DNA from 2 places in the Micrococcus sp. 093350064-1 genome. Region 2 is predicted to be linked to the other one. Evidence: riboswitches for the same ligand, from Rfam matches in the RefSeq annotation. Region 2 holds a riboswitch; the other holds the start of a gene.
What was found. A riboswitch is a leader RNA that binds a small molecule or an ion and turns the genes downstream of it on or off. The one in region 2 is predicted to bind S-adenosylmethionine.

Region 1: linked by a shared signal. The riboswitch ahead of ACUW6W_RS07630 (bifunctional o-acetylhomoserine/o-acetylserine sulfhydrylase) and the one ahead of ACUW6W_RS02220 (flavin reductase family protein) in region 2 are both predicted to bind S-adenosylmethionine.

Annotation. Positions count from the first base shown of each region.
Region 1 covers NZ_JBSEYU010000005.1:206,306-212,530, forward strand. The annotation lists gene ACUW6W_RS07615 (phosphotransferase) at 1-519, opposite strand, end outside; gene ACUW6W_RS07620 (CPBP family intramembrane glutamic endopeptidase) at 660-1,556, shown strand; gene ACUW6W_RS07625 (VOC family protein) at 1,575-2,210, opposite strand; SAM riboswitch class IV at 2,388-2,503, shown strand; gene ACUW6W_RS07630 (bifunctional o-acetylhomoserine/o-acetylserine sulfhydrylase) at 2,634-4,001, shown strand; gene metX (homoserine O-acetyltransferase MetX) at 3,998-5,128, shown strand; gene ACUW6W_RS07640 (SGNH/GDSL hydrolase family protein) at 5,204-6,097, opposite strand; gene ACUW6W_RS07645 (alpha/beta hydrolase) at 6,178-6,225, shown strand, end outside.
Region 2 covers NZ_JBSEYU010000002.1:35,473-41,697, forward strand. The annotation lists gene ACUW6W_RS02205 (FMN-binding glutamate synthase family protein) at 1-506, shown strand, start outside; gene ACUW6W_RS02210 (MFS transporter) at 623-1,843, shown strand; gene ACUW6W_RS02215 (cold-shock protein) at 2,053-2,256, opposite strand; gene ACUW6W_RS02220 (flavin reductase family protein) at 2,495-3,019, opposite strand; SAM riboswitch class IV at 3,093-3,212, opposite strand; gene ACUW6W_RS02225 (hypothetical protein) at 3,407-3,958, shown strand; gene ACUW6W_RS02230 (RNA-binding S4 domain-containing protein) at 4,071-4,439, opposite strand; gene hisD (histidinol dehydrogenase) at 4,450-5,766, opposite strand; gene ACUW6W_RS02240 (mechanosensitive ion channel family protein) at 5,903-6,225, shown strand, end outside.

The DNA of each region.
Region 1 (6,225 bases), on a different contig from region 2:
GCGGAACGCGAACGGGCGGCCGAGGTGCGGGGCGATCCGCGGGTCGGTGACGTCCACGGCGGCGAGGTCGTCGAGGACGCCGCGCAGCACGGCCGGATCGCCCTCGTGCGGCGGGTGCGGTCCGCCCGGGAGGAAGCGCTGCAGCACCGCGGCGCCCGGGCCCGCGGGGACGGGGTCCGAGAGGGCGATCGGCACGGTCCACGGCACGCGGCGCTCGGCCAGGGCCGCGGCGAGCCCGTCGAGGAGGGCCAGACGCCGGGGCAGGTGCGCCGCGGGGTCCCGCTCGGGCGCCCACCGCGCGGCGGGGGCGGCGCCGACCTCGTGGGCCCGCGTCATCCGGAGGACGCCGACGTCCTCGAGCACCAGCACGCGGTGGAACTGCCCGCCCTCCTCCACGGACGCCGCGGCCCAGTCGGCTGTGCGGAGCCGGCGGGCGAGGGCGGGGTCGAGGCCGGGGCGGAGGTGCTGCAGGGCGCGGTGGACCAGCTCGAGCTCGCTGGGGGCAGGCGGGGAGACCACACGACCACGCTAACCCTCCCTCCGCCCTCCCGGACTTTCGAACGTGACATCGGGGGAATGGGGACTTTCGAACGGGAGAGAGGCCCTCCCTCACGTTCGAAAGCGGCCGGGGGAGAGGGGGCGGGCGGATACTGGAGGGCATGCCCGCCACCCCGCGCACGTCCCGCACCCCGGCCGGCCCGGCCGTCCGACCCGCCCCCGCGCTGCCCGCCCCGTCCGCGCGCACGGTGCGGTGGGAGATCGCGATCGTCCTCGGCCTCTCCCTGGGGAAGTCGGCGGTCTATGCGATCGTCCAGCTCATCGACAAGGCCACCCAGGCCCCGCTCGGCGAGCAGACCACCGTCCTCAACCCGGCCCTGGCCGACCGCTGGGCCTTCGACCTGACCTATCAGCTGCTCGGCATCGGGTTCGCGCTCGTGCCGGTGGCCCTCGTGCTGCACCTGATGCACCTGCGCGGCCGGAACCCGTTCCGGGTGCTCGGCCTCGACCTGCGCCGCCCCGGCCGCGACGTGGCCTGGGGCCTGGGCCTGTTCGCGGCCATCGGGCTGGGCACGCTCGGCGTCTACGCCGCCGGCCGGGCCCTGGGGATCACGACGGCGATCGTCGGCTCGGCGCTCGGGGAGAGCTGGTACCAGGTGCCGGTCCTGCTGCTCTCCGCGCTGCGGCACGGACTGCTGGAGGAGGTCATCGTGGGCGCCTGGCTCGTCGACCGCCTCGGGTATCTGCAGCGGCTGCGCGCCGCGGGCCTGGCACGCGATCCGGCGCCGGCCGTGCCGTCGTCGTGGGCGAGCGCCGAGGGGCTGTTCCTGCCGACCCGCGTGGCCGTCGTCGTGCTCGCCCTCGCGCTGCTGCGCGGGGCGTACCACCTGTACCAGGGGATCGGGCCGGGCGTGGGCAACGCCCTGATGGGTGTGGTGTTCGCGCTCGTGTTCCTGCGGGTGCGCCGGGTGATGCCGCTGGTCATCGCGCACACGCTGCTGGACGCCGTCGGGTTCGTCGGCTACCCGCTGCTGGCGCGGGCGGGGCTGCTCGGCTGAGCGGCCCCGCCCCCGCGCTCAGAGCGTGACCTCGCCCTTCGGGGTGCGGAAGGTGACCGAGACGATGCCCGGGGTGCCGGAGGGCGCGACGTACTCGATGTTCACGTCCTGGACCTGGCCGTCCTCGTCGTCGCCGAGCCACTCGGCGAGGCGCTCGGGGGAGCCGGCGATGTTCAGGCGCTCGATGGTGGCCTGCGGCTCGGCCGCCTGCGAGGGGTGCATGTCCTCCTGACCGTCGGCCCAGCGCAGGATGAACGGCAGCTGCGGGTCCGCGAGGGTTCCCTTGACGCCGATCTGCCGCCAGGACAGCTCCCGGCCGTCCGGGAAGCGACGGTTGCCGGGGACGGCCTCACGGCCGAGGCGGCGCTCGAACCGGCCGATGTCCGTGGTGGCCACCGCCCAGCTCATCCAGCCGCCGCCCTGCTCGGTGCGGGCGCGCACGAGCTGGCCGAACGGCGCGCTGAGGGAGGCCGGGTGGTCCAGGGCCTCGACGACCTCCAGATACTGCCTGCCCGCCATGGGGAACAGGGCGTTCTGCGTGCCGAAGCGGGGGTGGACACCGCCCTTGATCCGCTCGATGCCCAGCGTCTCGGCGATGCGGGCGACCGTGGCGTCCAGGCCCTCGGGGCCGGCGGCGTAGGACACGTGGTCCATGCGACAGGTGTGCACTGCGCTGTTCCTCTCCGTTCCCGGGCTGCCCCGGGGGTTGACCTGGTGCGAGTCGCGGGGCGTCGAGCCCTTGACGGGTCGGGCGCCCCGTGCGGAGAGCGTATCCGCGTGTGACACGCGTGACGAAATCGTGGCGGGGCGGCGGGCTACACTCGGAGGCACGGTCACGAGAGTCAGCAACAGGCCCCGGCATGCTGACCGGCAACCCTCCTTCCGCGGTGGGGTGCCCCGGGTGACGACCAGGCCGGCCCCACAACGGACGCCGGCAAGCGCGGGCCGATCCCACGGCCCCTCTCGACGGCGCCGGGTCATCTCCGGCACCTCGACGACGCCGGTTCCCGGATCGGCACGTCGGCCGGCGGGCGGGGCGGCCGGGTCCGGCCCCTGAACCCCTCAGGAGGGTCCGCCATGACCGACCAGACCACCCCGACCCCCGACGCCTGGGGCTTCTCCACCGCGCAGGTCCACGCGGGCGTCGCCGTCGGCCAGCACGCCTTCGGTGCGACCGCCCTGCCGATCTTCCAGACCACCTCGTACGACTTCCCGTCCGCCCAGGTGGCCGCGGACCGGTTCGCGCTCAAGGACCTCGACCCGCTCTACACCCGCATCGGCAACCCGACGCAGGGCCCGGTGGAGGAGAAGATCGCCGCGCTCGAGGGCGGTGTGGGCGCGCTGCTGCTGGCCTCCGGTCAGGCGGCGACGACGTTCGCGATCCTCAACCTCGCCGGCGCCGGCGACCACGTGGTCGCCTCGGCCAGCCTCTACGGCGGCACGCAGAACCTGTTCAAGCACACCCTCGCCAAGGTCGGCGTCGAGACGACGTTCGTGACCGACCCGGACGACCTCGAGTCCTGGCGCGCCGCCGTCCGGCCGAACACCAAGGCGTTCTTCGGCGAGACCCTCGGCAACCCGCGCGGGGACGTCCTGGACGTGCGCGCCGTCGCCGACGCCGCCCACGAGGCCGGGGTGCCGCTGATCGTGGACAACACGCTGGCCACCCCGTACCTGCTGCGGCCCATCGAGCACGGCGCCGACGTCGTCACCCACTCCGCCACGAAGTACCTCGGCGGGCACGCCGCGGCCATCGCGGGCGTGATCGTCGACGCCGGCACGTTCGACTACGCGCAGCACGCCGAGCGGTACCCCGGCTTCAACGAGCCGGACGAGTCGTACCACGGCCTCGTCTACGCGCGGGACCTCGGGGTGGGCTCGCCGCTCGGCGCCAACCTGGCCTTCATCCTCAAGGCGCGCGTGCAGCTGCTGCGCGACTACGGCTCGGCCATCTCCCCGTTCAACGCGTTCCTGGTGAACCTCGGCCTGGAGACCCTGTCCCTGCGCATGGAGCGGCAGGTGGCCAACGCGGCCGCGGTGGCGCGCTGGCTGGAGGGTCGCGACGACGTCGAGCGCGTGGTCTACGCCGGCCTGGAGTCCAGCCCGTGGCACGAGCGGGCCCAGCGCTACCTGCCGAAGGGCGCGGGCGCGTTCGTCTCCTTCGAGATCGCGGGCGGCCGAGAGGCCGGGGCCGCGTTCGTGGACGGGCTCACCCTGCACCACCACGTGGCCAACATCGGCGACGTCCGCTCGCTCGTGGTGCACCCGGCCTCGACCACCCACTCCCAGCTCACCGACGACGAGCAGCGCGCCGCCGGCGTCACCCCCGGCCTGGTGCGGCTCTCGCTCGGCGTGGAGGACATCGAGGACATCCTCGCCGACCTCGAGCGCGGCTTCGCGGCCGCCGCTCGCCGCGGCGACGACGACGCGGGGGAGCGGGCATGACCGCCGTCGCCACGCGTCCGTCGCGCACCGCGCTGCCCCGCGGCGGCCGCCACCGTCTGCGGGTCGGCGAGCTGCGCACCGAGACCGGCGGGCTGCTGCCCGACGTCGAGCTGACCTACGAGACCTGGGGCACCCTCGCCGCCGACGGCTCCAACGCCGTGCTCGTGCTGCACGCCCTCACCGGCGACGCGCACGTGGCCGCGCACGAGGAGGACCCGACGCCGGGCTGGTGGGACGCCCTCGTCGGCCCGGGCCGCGCCGTGGACACGGACCGGTGGTTCGTGGTCGCCCCCGCCATGATCGGCGGCTGCCACGGCTCCACCGGGCCCTCGACGCCGGCCCCCGACGGGCGGCCCTGGGGCTCCCGGTTCCCGTTCCTCACGCTGCGGGACGCGGTCGAGGCCGAGCGGCGCCTGGCCGACCACCTCGGGATCGGCGCCTGGCGTGCCGTGATCGGCGGATCGATGGGCGGGGCCCGCGCCCTCGAGTGGGCTGCGACCCACCCCGCGCGCGTCGCCGGGGTGGGCGTGCTGGCCGCCACCGCGGCCTCCTCCGCCGACCAGATCGCGTGGGGCCAGGCGCAGACCGCGGCCATCCGCCTCGACCCGGACTTCCAGGGCGGCGACTACTACCCCGGCCCCGGCCCCGTGGCCGGCCTGGGCATCGCCCGGCGCATCGCCCACACCACCTACCGCACGGCGGGCGAGCTCGGCCAGCGGTTCGGCCGGGAACCGCAGGGCGTCGAGGACCCGTTCGGCGCCGTCGTCGGGGTGCCGGGCGGGCGCGGGCGCTACGCCGTGGAGTCCTACCTGGACCACCAGGCGGCCAAGCTCACCGACCGGTTCGACGCGAACTCCTACCTCGTGGTCACCGAGGCCCTCATGGGCCACGACGTCGGGCGCGGGCGCGGCGGCGTGGCGGCGGCGCTCGCGGACTACCGGGGCCGGGCGTTCGTGGCCGCCGTCGACTCGGACCGGCTCTACCTGCCGGCCGAGTCCGAGGCGCTCGCGGCGGCGCTGCCCGCGCGGCCGCCGGTGCACACGATCGCCTCGCCCATCGGCCACGACGGCTTCCTCACCGAATACGGCCAGGTGGCCGACACGCTGAAGCGCGCCCTCGCCCTCTGAACTTTCGTTCGGGAAACGGCGGCGTGTCGCGGCACTGTCGTTCGGGAAACGGACCCCGGCCCCCGCCGGCCGGGCTCAGGGCTCGACGACGTCCAGCGGCTCGGTGTGGTCCGAGCCCTGCGGCATCGGCGCGCCGAAGAGCGGCTCGGGGACGGGGCGCTTGGCCGTGACGCCGTCGCCCGAGGAGACGCCGCGGAGGCGGCGGACCACCCACGGCGCCAGGTGCGTGCGCACCCATGCGGCGTCCGACGCGCGGGCCGCGCGCCACGCGCGCGGCGCCGGCGGGGCCAGGCGCAGGTGCTCGAGGCCGTGCTCCACGCCGAGGGTGTCCAGCACCATCGCGGCGATCGTGTGGTGGCCGAGCGCGGAGAAGTGCAGGCGGTCCTCGGCCCACATCTCCCGCCGGGCGAGGTCCTTGAGTGACCACATGTCCGGCACCAGCGCGTCGTGCCGCAGGGCGATGGTGCGCACGTTCTCGTTGTAGATCGCCACGGTGCCGCGGATGCGGCCGATGACGGGCGTGCCCTTCACGTCGGTCGCGTTGAACAGCAGCACGGTGGCGCCGTCGGAGGCCAGACGCTCGACGACGGCGTCCAGCCGGACCGCGATCTCGTCCGGGTCCGCGCCGCGCAGGATGTCGTTGCCGCCCGCACACACGCTGATGAGGTCCGGCCGCAGGGCGAGCGCCGGCTCCACCTGGTCCTCGGCGATCTGGTCCAGCAGCTTCCCGCGGACCGCCAGGTTGGCGTAGGCCAGGTCCTCGCCGGGCGGCGTCAGGCGGGAGAGCTCCTCGGCCAGGCGGTCGGCCCAGCCGCGGTGGTAGCCGGGACGGTCCGGGTCCGGGTCGCCGATGCCCTCGGAGAACGAGTCCCCGATGGCGACGTAGCGGCGCCAGGGATGGGCGGCGGGGTCGTCGACCGGGGTCGCGTCGGAGGCGTGCGGAGGCTGAGAGGAGGATGGGTTACCCACGGGTAGGATTCTGCCCGCGTCGCGCGGGAGGGGTCAACCTCCGGGAGGGGCCGACCGCGCCGCTCGCTAGGCTGGCGGACGTGAACGCGAACCCCACCCCCGCCGTCGAGCCCGTCGTCCGCTGGTCC
Region 2 (6,225 bases):
TCTACCACTGGCTGCGCACGGACGAGCTGCTCAACGACCCGCCTGCCGGCTGGGCCATGGACTGGGAGGAGGCGGACGCGGACCACTTCGGCGAGCACGCCCGCGTGGACTACCTCACCGAGCGCGACCCCGAGTGGCGCTCCGAGCTGCTGATCCCGGGCCGCGAGGCGGGCGGCGCCCCCGTGCAGGGCTCCCCCATCTCCGGGACGGGCTCCACGCTGGTCGACGCCCGGCGGACCGAGTCCGTGCCGCTGACCACGTCGCCGATGCCGCGCGTCAGCTCCCTGGGTGAGGGCGAGTCGCTGTCCTCGCACGGCGGCCGTCGTCAGGCCTCGCAGGACCCGGCACCCGCCGCCACCGCGGGCGAGACGCCCACCGACGAGAACGAGGGCCTGCCGGCGGAGGCCGGCGAGCGGCCCGAGCGCCAGGACGGCGAGGAGGTCACCCAGCGCGGGACCACCGGCCGCGTGGAGGGTGAGCACCGCGGCGAGGGCCGCGTCGGCTGACCTGTCCCCGCAGTCACCCCCGCTTTCGAGGCGGGAAATCCACCTCACACGACGCCCCCGGGCGCCCATGAAATAGATTTCCCGCCTCGTCGCGTGAGGGGTCGTAGCCTGGGGCCGTGACCCCGCCCGCCCCCGCCGCTCGCCGCCCCTCCGCGGCCCTGCTGTGGGTGCTGCTGGCGGCCATGGGCGCCGGCCCCCTGTTCAACTACGGCGTCTCCGCCTCCTCCACGGTCGTGATGGAGCGGCTCGACGTCACCTCGGGCCAGCTCGGCACCGTGATGACGGTCGTGTTCGCGGCGGCCGCCGTCACCTCCCTCGGCCTCGGCCGGGTCGCCGACCGCCTGTCCGCCCGCGCGCAGCTGAGCATCATCTTCGGCGGCACCGCCGCGGCGCTCGTGCTCGGCGCCGTCGCCCCGTCCCTGCCCGTGCTGTACGCGGCGGCCGCCGTGGCGGGCGTCACGCAGGCCATTTCCAACCCCACCACGAACCGGATCATCCGGACCGTGGTGCCGCCGGAGAGGCGCATCGGGTGGGTCGGGGTGAAGCAGTCCGGCGTGCAGGCGGCCCAGCTGGTCGGCGGCCTGTTCTTCCCGGCCGCGTCCCTCGCCCTCGGCTGGACGGGCGCCGCGCTGGGGGCCGCGGTGCTCATCGGGGCGCTCTGGGTGCTCGCCCTGGTCGTCGCCCCGCCGCTGCCCGGGGCGCCGCCGCCGGCCACCGGCCCCGTCGGCGGGCGACGACGGCGGGACACCTCGCCCCTGCCGGCCACGGTCTGGTTCTTCGCGGCGATCGCGTTCCTCACCGGCCTGGGCATGCAGGCCACGAACACGTACCTGCCGCTGTTCGCGGTCGAGACGCTGGGAATGACGCTCGTGGCCGGCGGCGCCGCGGCGGCCGTGTCCGGGGTGGTGGGGGTGCTCTCCCGGATCGGGTGGAGCCGGCGGATGAGTGCCGGAGACCGGCCCACCACCCTGCTGGCCGTGATCTGCCTGGGTGCGGTGGCCGGCGTCGTGGTGTTCCTCGCCGCGGACCTGCTGGACCTGCCGGCCCTGCTGTGGGTGGGCGCCGCGGTGCACGGCCTGACGGTGCTGGGCGCCAACGTGGTGATCAACGCGGGCCTGTTGAGCGAGGTGCCGGCCGAGCGGCTGGGCCGTGCGACCGGGGCGAACTCGATGGGCATGTACGCCGGTTTCGCCCTGGGCCCGCTGCTGATGGGCGTGCTGCGCGACGTCACGGGCGACTACCGGGCCGGCTTCGCGGTCGTCGCGGCCGGGTATCTGCTGGCCCTGGGCGTGGTGCTGCTGTTGCGTCGCCACGTGGGTCGGCGGGGCGCGGCCTGACGCGCAGGGCCAGGACGAGGCCCACCCCGGAGGACCGCGCCTCAGCGACATCACCGCAGTGCAGCCCTGCGGTGGTGTCGCAGCGCCGCGGTCGAACGGGCGTACGGCGGAGTGCGGCGCAGTGCGCGGCGGGGCGTGCGGAAGCGCACACGACGACGCCCCCGGTCCGTGTGGACCGGGGGCGTCGGAAGCCGTGCGTCAGGCGAAGATCAGAGCTTCGTCACGTTGGCGGCCTGGAGGCCCTTGGGGCCGTCCTGGGTCTCGAACTCGACGCGGTCGTTCTCCTGGAGCTCCTTGAAGCCCCCGCCCTGGATGGCGGAGAAGTGCACGAACACGTCCGCGGAGTTGTCCTCGGGGGCGATGAAGCCGTAGCCCTTCTCAGCGTTGAACCACTTGACAGTACCGACAGCCATGATGGTGTCCTTTCGATGTGCCCCCGCGGTGCGGTGGCGGTGTTGGACCGCGGCCCGGATGTGGGACGCGGGTGAAGCGGCGAGACTGAACCGCTTGCCCAACACTCATCGACGCCGGCGATGCCGGGCTGACGAGCAGTGAAGATGGCGGGATACAGCTTGATCAACTTCAGGCTCCATCATTGCACGGATCTCGCCGACCGGGAACCAGGGGCCCGATTGTTCACCTGGAGTTCGCTCAGAGCGCGCGCAGGCCGTGGAAGAGATTGCGGTGCAGGGCGGCCGGGGGAGCGGCGTCCGTGTGATCCGCCAAGGCCGTCACCTCCAGCAGCACCACCGTGTGGTCGCCCGCCGGGACCTCGGCGTGCACCCGCGTCTCGAGCCAGAGCGAGGAGCCCCCGATCAGCAGGGCGTCGTGCGGGCTGCGGTGCACGTCGAGACCGGCGAAGCGGTCGCCCTCGCGGGAGGCCAGCTGACGGCACAGCGGCGTCTGGTCCGCCGCGAGCAGGGAGACGCCGATCGCCCCGGCCCGGCGCAGGCGCGGCCAGGTGCGGGAGCTGTTCTGCGCGGAGAAGGACACGAGGGCCGGCTCCCAGGAGATGCCCACGCCGAAGGAGGAGGACACCATCACCTCGGGGACGTCGTCGGCGAGGCCCGCCAGCGCGACGACCCCGGTGGGGAAGGCCGAGAGGCCGGAGCGGAGGTTGCCGAGGGACAGGTCGGTGTCCCACGCGGCGGTGTGGGGTTCGTGGGTCAGGGTCATGGCGCGCGTCCTCTTCCGATGACTGACGCGGCTCCGCAGACGGCGGGAACGCGGATCGCCCGGATCCGCGGAGACGCGGTACTTGCCCGTCGGGGTGTCCGAGGGGCCGAATCATCACCTGGAGCACCCCACTACTGCGTGAGAGGGTTGCCGTCCCGCCGGCCAGGGCCGTGAATGACGGGAACTCGTGATTCTGGGCACCAGCCTACGGAGGGGTCCGTGGGGCGGTCAAAGCGCGGCGGTCGCGCGGCGTCATCCGAGCTGCCGATGTGATGCTTGACACACCGCGCATCCCCAGCCAGGATCATCTCACTCGAGAGGGGGGAGCTCGAGACCGCAGCCCGCGGCCCCCGCAGTCGGTTCTCCGAGAGGGACCGGATCATGCGGATGGACATCGAGAAGAAGCCTGCGGCATTGCCGGCCGCCGTGGTCGTCGCGGCTCTCCTCGGTACCGCCATCTCGGGATGCTCCGCGTCCCCGGGCAGCGTCTCCTCCACCGCCAAGGCATCCACCGTTGTGGCGTCCTCCGTCACCGCGACGTCAGCGGCCCCCTCTGCAACCCGGTCGGCCTCCGCCACCGGTTCGTCCGCGTCGTCACCCGCCGGCGAAGAAGCACTCCCCGCCGCGCTGTTCGAGGAGGACGGGATGACGTTGGTCGAGTACACGCGCCGGCATCCGGATGCGGACCATCTCGACCCGGAGAAGGAGTCCGTCCTGGAGGAGGCGGTCGGGACGGGCACACAGCAGATCACCGTGGACGCCCAACAGGGTGCGGTCCTTCGGGTCATCGTGCTGTGTCCTTCGGATGCCACCGGTGAGACGGAGATCCTGACCTCACGGAGTGGCGGGGGAACGAAGACCTGGATGGCCGGGTCGGAGGCGCTGTGCGGCGGCTGGTCGGCGGCGACTCCCCCCCCGTGGATGAGGCGGGGCCGATGACGTTCACCGCCACGGTGGACAACGACAAGCCGTTCCGGATGGTGCTGACCGCACCCTCCGCATGAGGCCGCCATCACGACGGCGGATGACGGCGCGGGGAGGACTGAGTCGCTCAGCGTCGGTCGCGGCCGCGCAGCGCGTCCAGCTGCCGGCGGTCACGCTTGGTGGGCCGGCCCGCGCCGCGCTCGCGGTACGGCACCGCGAGCAGCTCACGCGGCACGGGCGGCGGGGAGTGGTCCACATACTGCTGCCGGGCCACGGGGGCACCCACCCGCTTGGCGATCAGCCCCGTGACCTCGAGGATCCGCTCACGTCCGTCCTGGCGCACCCGCACCCGGTTCCCGACGACGACGGGCGTCGCCGCCTTCACGGGCTCGCCGTCGATGCGCACGTGGCCCGCGCGCACGGCCGCCGTGGCCGCCGACCGGGTCTTGTACAGCCGCACGGCCCACAGCCACGCGTCGATGCGGACGCCGCTCACGCCCGCCCCCTCACGCGAAGCGGGCGCGGATCGCGGCGCCGTGCGCGGGCAGGCGCTCGTCCTCGGCCAGCACGCCGATCCCGTCCGCGACCTCCTCGAGCCCGGTCTCCGTGTAGCGGATGCGCTGCTGCAGGCGCAGGAACGTCACGGTGTTCAGACCGGAGGAGTGCCGGGCCGTCCCCGAGGTGGGGAGCACATGGTTGGACCCGGCCGAGTAGTCGCCCAGCGGCACGGGGGCGTACGGGCCCACGAACACGGCGCCAGCGTTGCGGATGCGCCCCACGAGGGCCTCGGGGTCGCGCGTCTGGATCTCGAGGTGTTCGGTGGCGTAGCGGTCGGAGACCTCCACGGCCTGGTCCATGTCCCGCACCAGCAGCACGCCGGACTGGGGGCCGGTGAGGGCCTCGCGGATCTGATCCTCGTGGAACGCCCCGGGCACCTGCGCCTCGATCGCCGCCTGCACGTCCCGGAGCAGGTCCTCGGAATCGGTGATGAGCACGGAGGCGGCCAGCGGGTCGTGCTCGGACTGGCTGATCAGGTCCGCGGCCACCCAGTCGGCGCGGGCGGTGCCGTCCGCGATCACGGCGATCTCGCTCGGCCCGGCCTCGGCGTCCACGCCGATCACGCCCTGCAGGGCGCGCTTCGCGGCGGCCACGTACACGTTGCCGGGCCCCGTCACCAGGTCGACGGGCGCGCAGAGCCACCCGCCGTCGTCGTCCTGGACGCCGTGCGCCAGCATGGCCACGGCCTGGGCGCCGCCGGCCGCGTAGACCTCGTCCACGCCGAGCAGCGCGCACGCGGCGAGCACGGTGGGGTGGGGCAGGCCGCCGTGGTCCCGCTGCGGGGGTGAGGTCACCGCGAGGCTCCCCACGCCGGCGGCCTGCGCGGGCACCACGTTCATCACCACCGAGGAGGGGTACACGGCGCGGCCGCCGGGCACGTACAGGCCCACGCGGCCCACGGGGATCCAGTGGTTCTCCACGACGGCGCCCTCGCCGAGCTCGACCGTGGAGTCCTGGGGGTGCTGGGCGGCGTGCACGAGCCGGGCCCGGCGGATCGACTCCTCCAGGGCGGCACGCACCCGCGGGTCGAGCCCGGCCAGGGCGGCCTCGAGCGCCTCCCCGGGCACGCGCAGGGCGGGCGGACGGACGCCGTCGAACCGCTCGGCCAGGTCCAGCAGGGTCTGCTCACCGCCGTGGCGGACCTGCTCGATGATCGGGGCGATCACCGGCACCACGGAGGACACGTCCACGTTCGCCCGCGGGATGATGCGGGACAGGTCCGCGGTGGCGGTGTCGAGCGGGCGCAGGTCGATGACGGAGAGCACGGATTCCTCCAGGGGGGGGCGGCGGCGGGCCGGCGGGACGGGGCGCGACGACGGCCGGGCCCGGACCGCGCGGACGGTCAGGCTCCATTGTGCTCTTCTCCGGGGTGCGTCCGGGGGCGGGTGTCAGACTGTCGTCATGGTCTTCCCCGCGCTGCCCGCCCTCGCGACCCCGCCCCTGCTGACCGCCCTGGACCGCCTCCTGGCGGGCGAGACCGTGCCGTCCGGGGTGGAGGGGGACATCCAGGACGGGGCGGCCGCCACCACCCGGGCCTTCGGCGTGGAATGGGGGACGCTGCTGACCGTGCTGATGGCGTTCGCGATCGGCGCGGCGGTCGTGTACCTGGCCCTGCAGGTGGCACGCGTCGTGCTCGTGCGCCGCCCCGCGTTCCAGCACGGCGCCGCACGGCTGAGCCTGCCGGCCGCCGTCGCCGCCGGCCTGCTGGCCTCCCGGATCTGGCT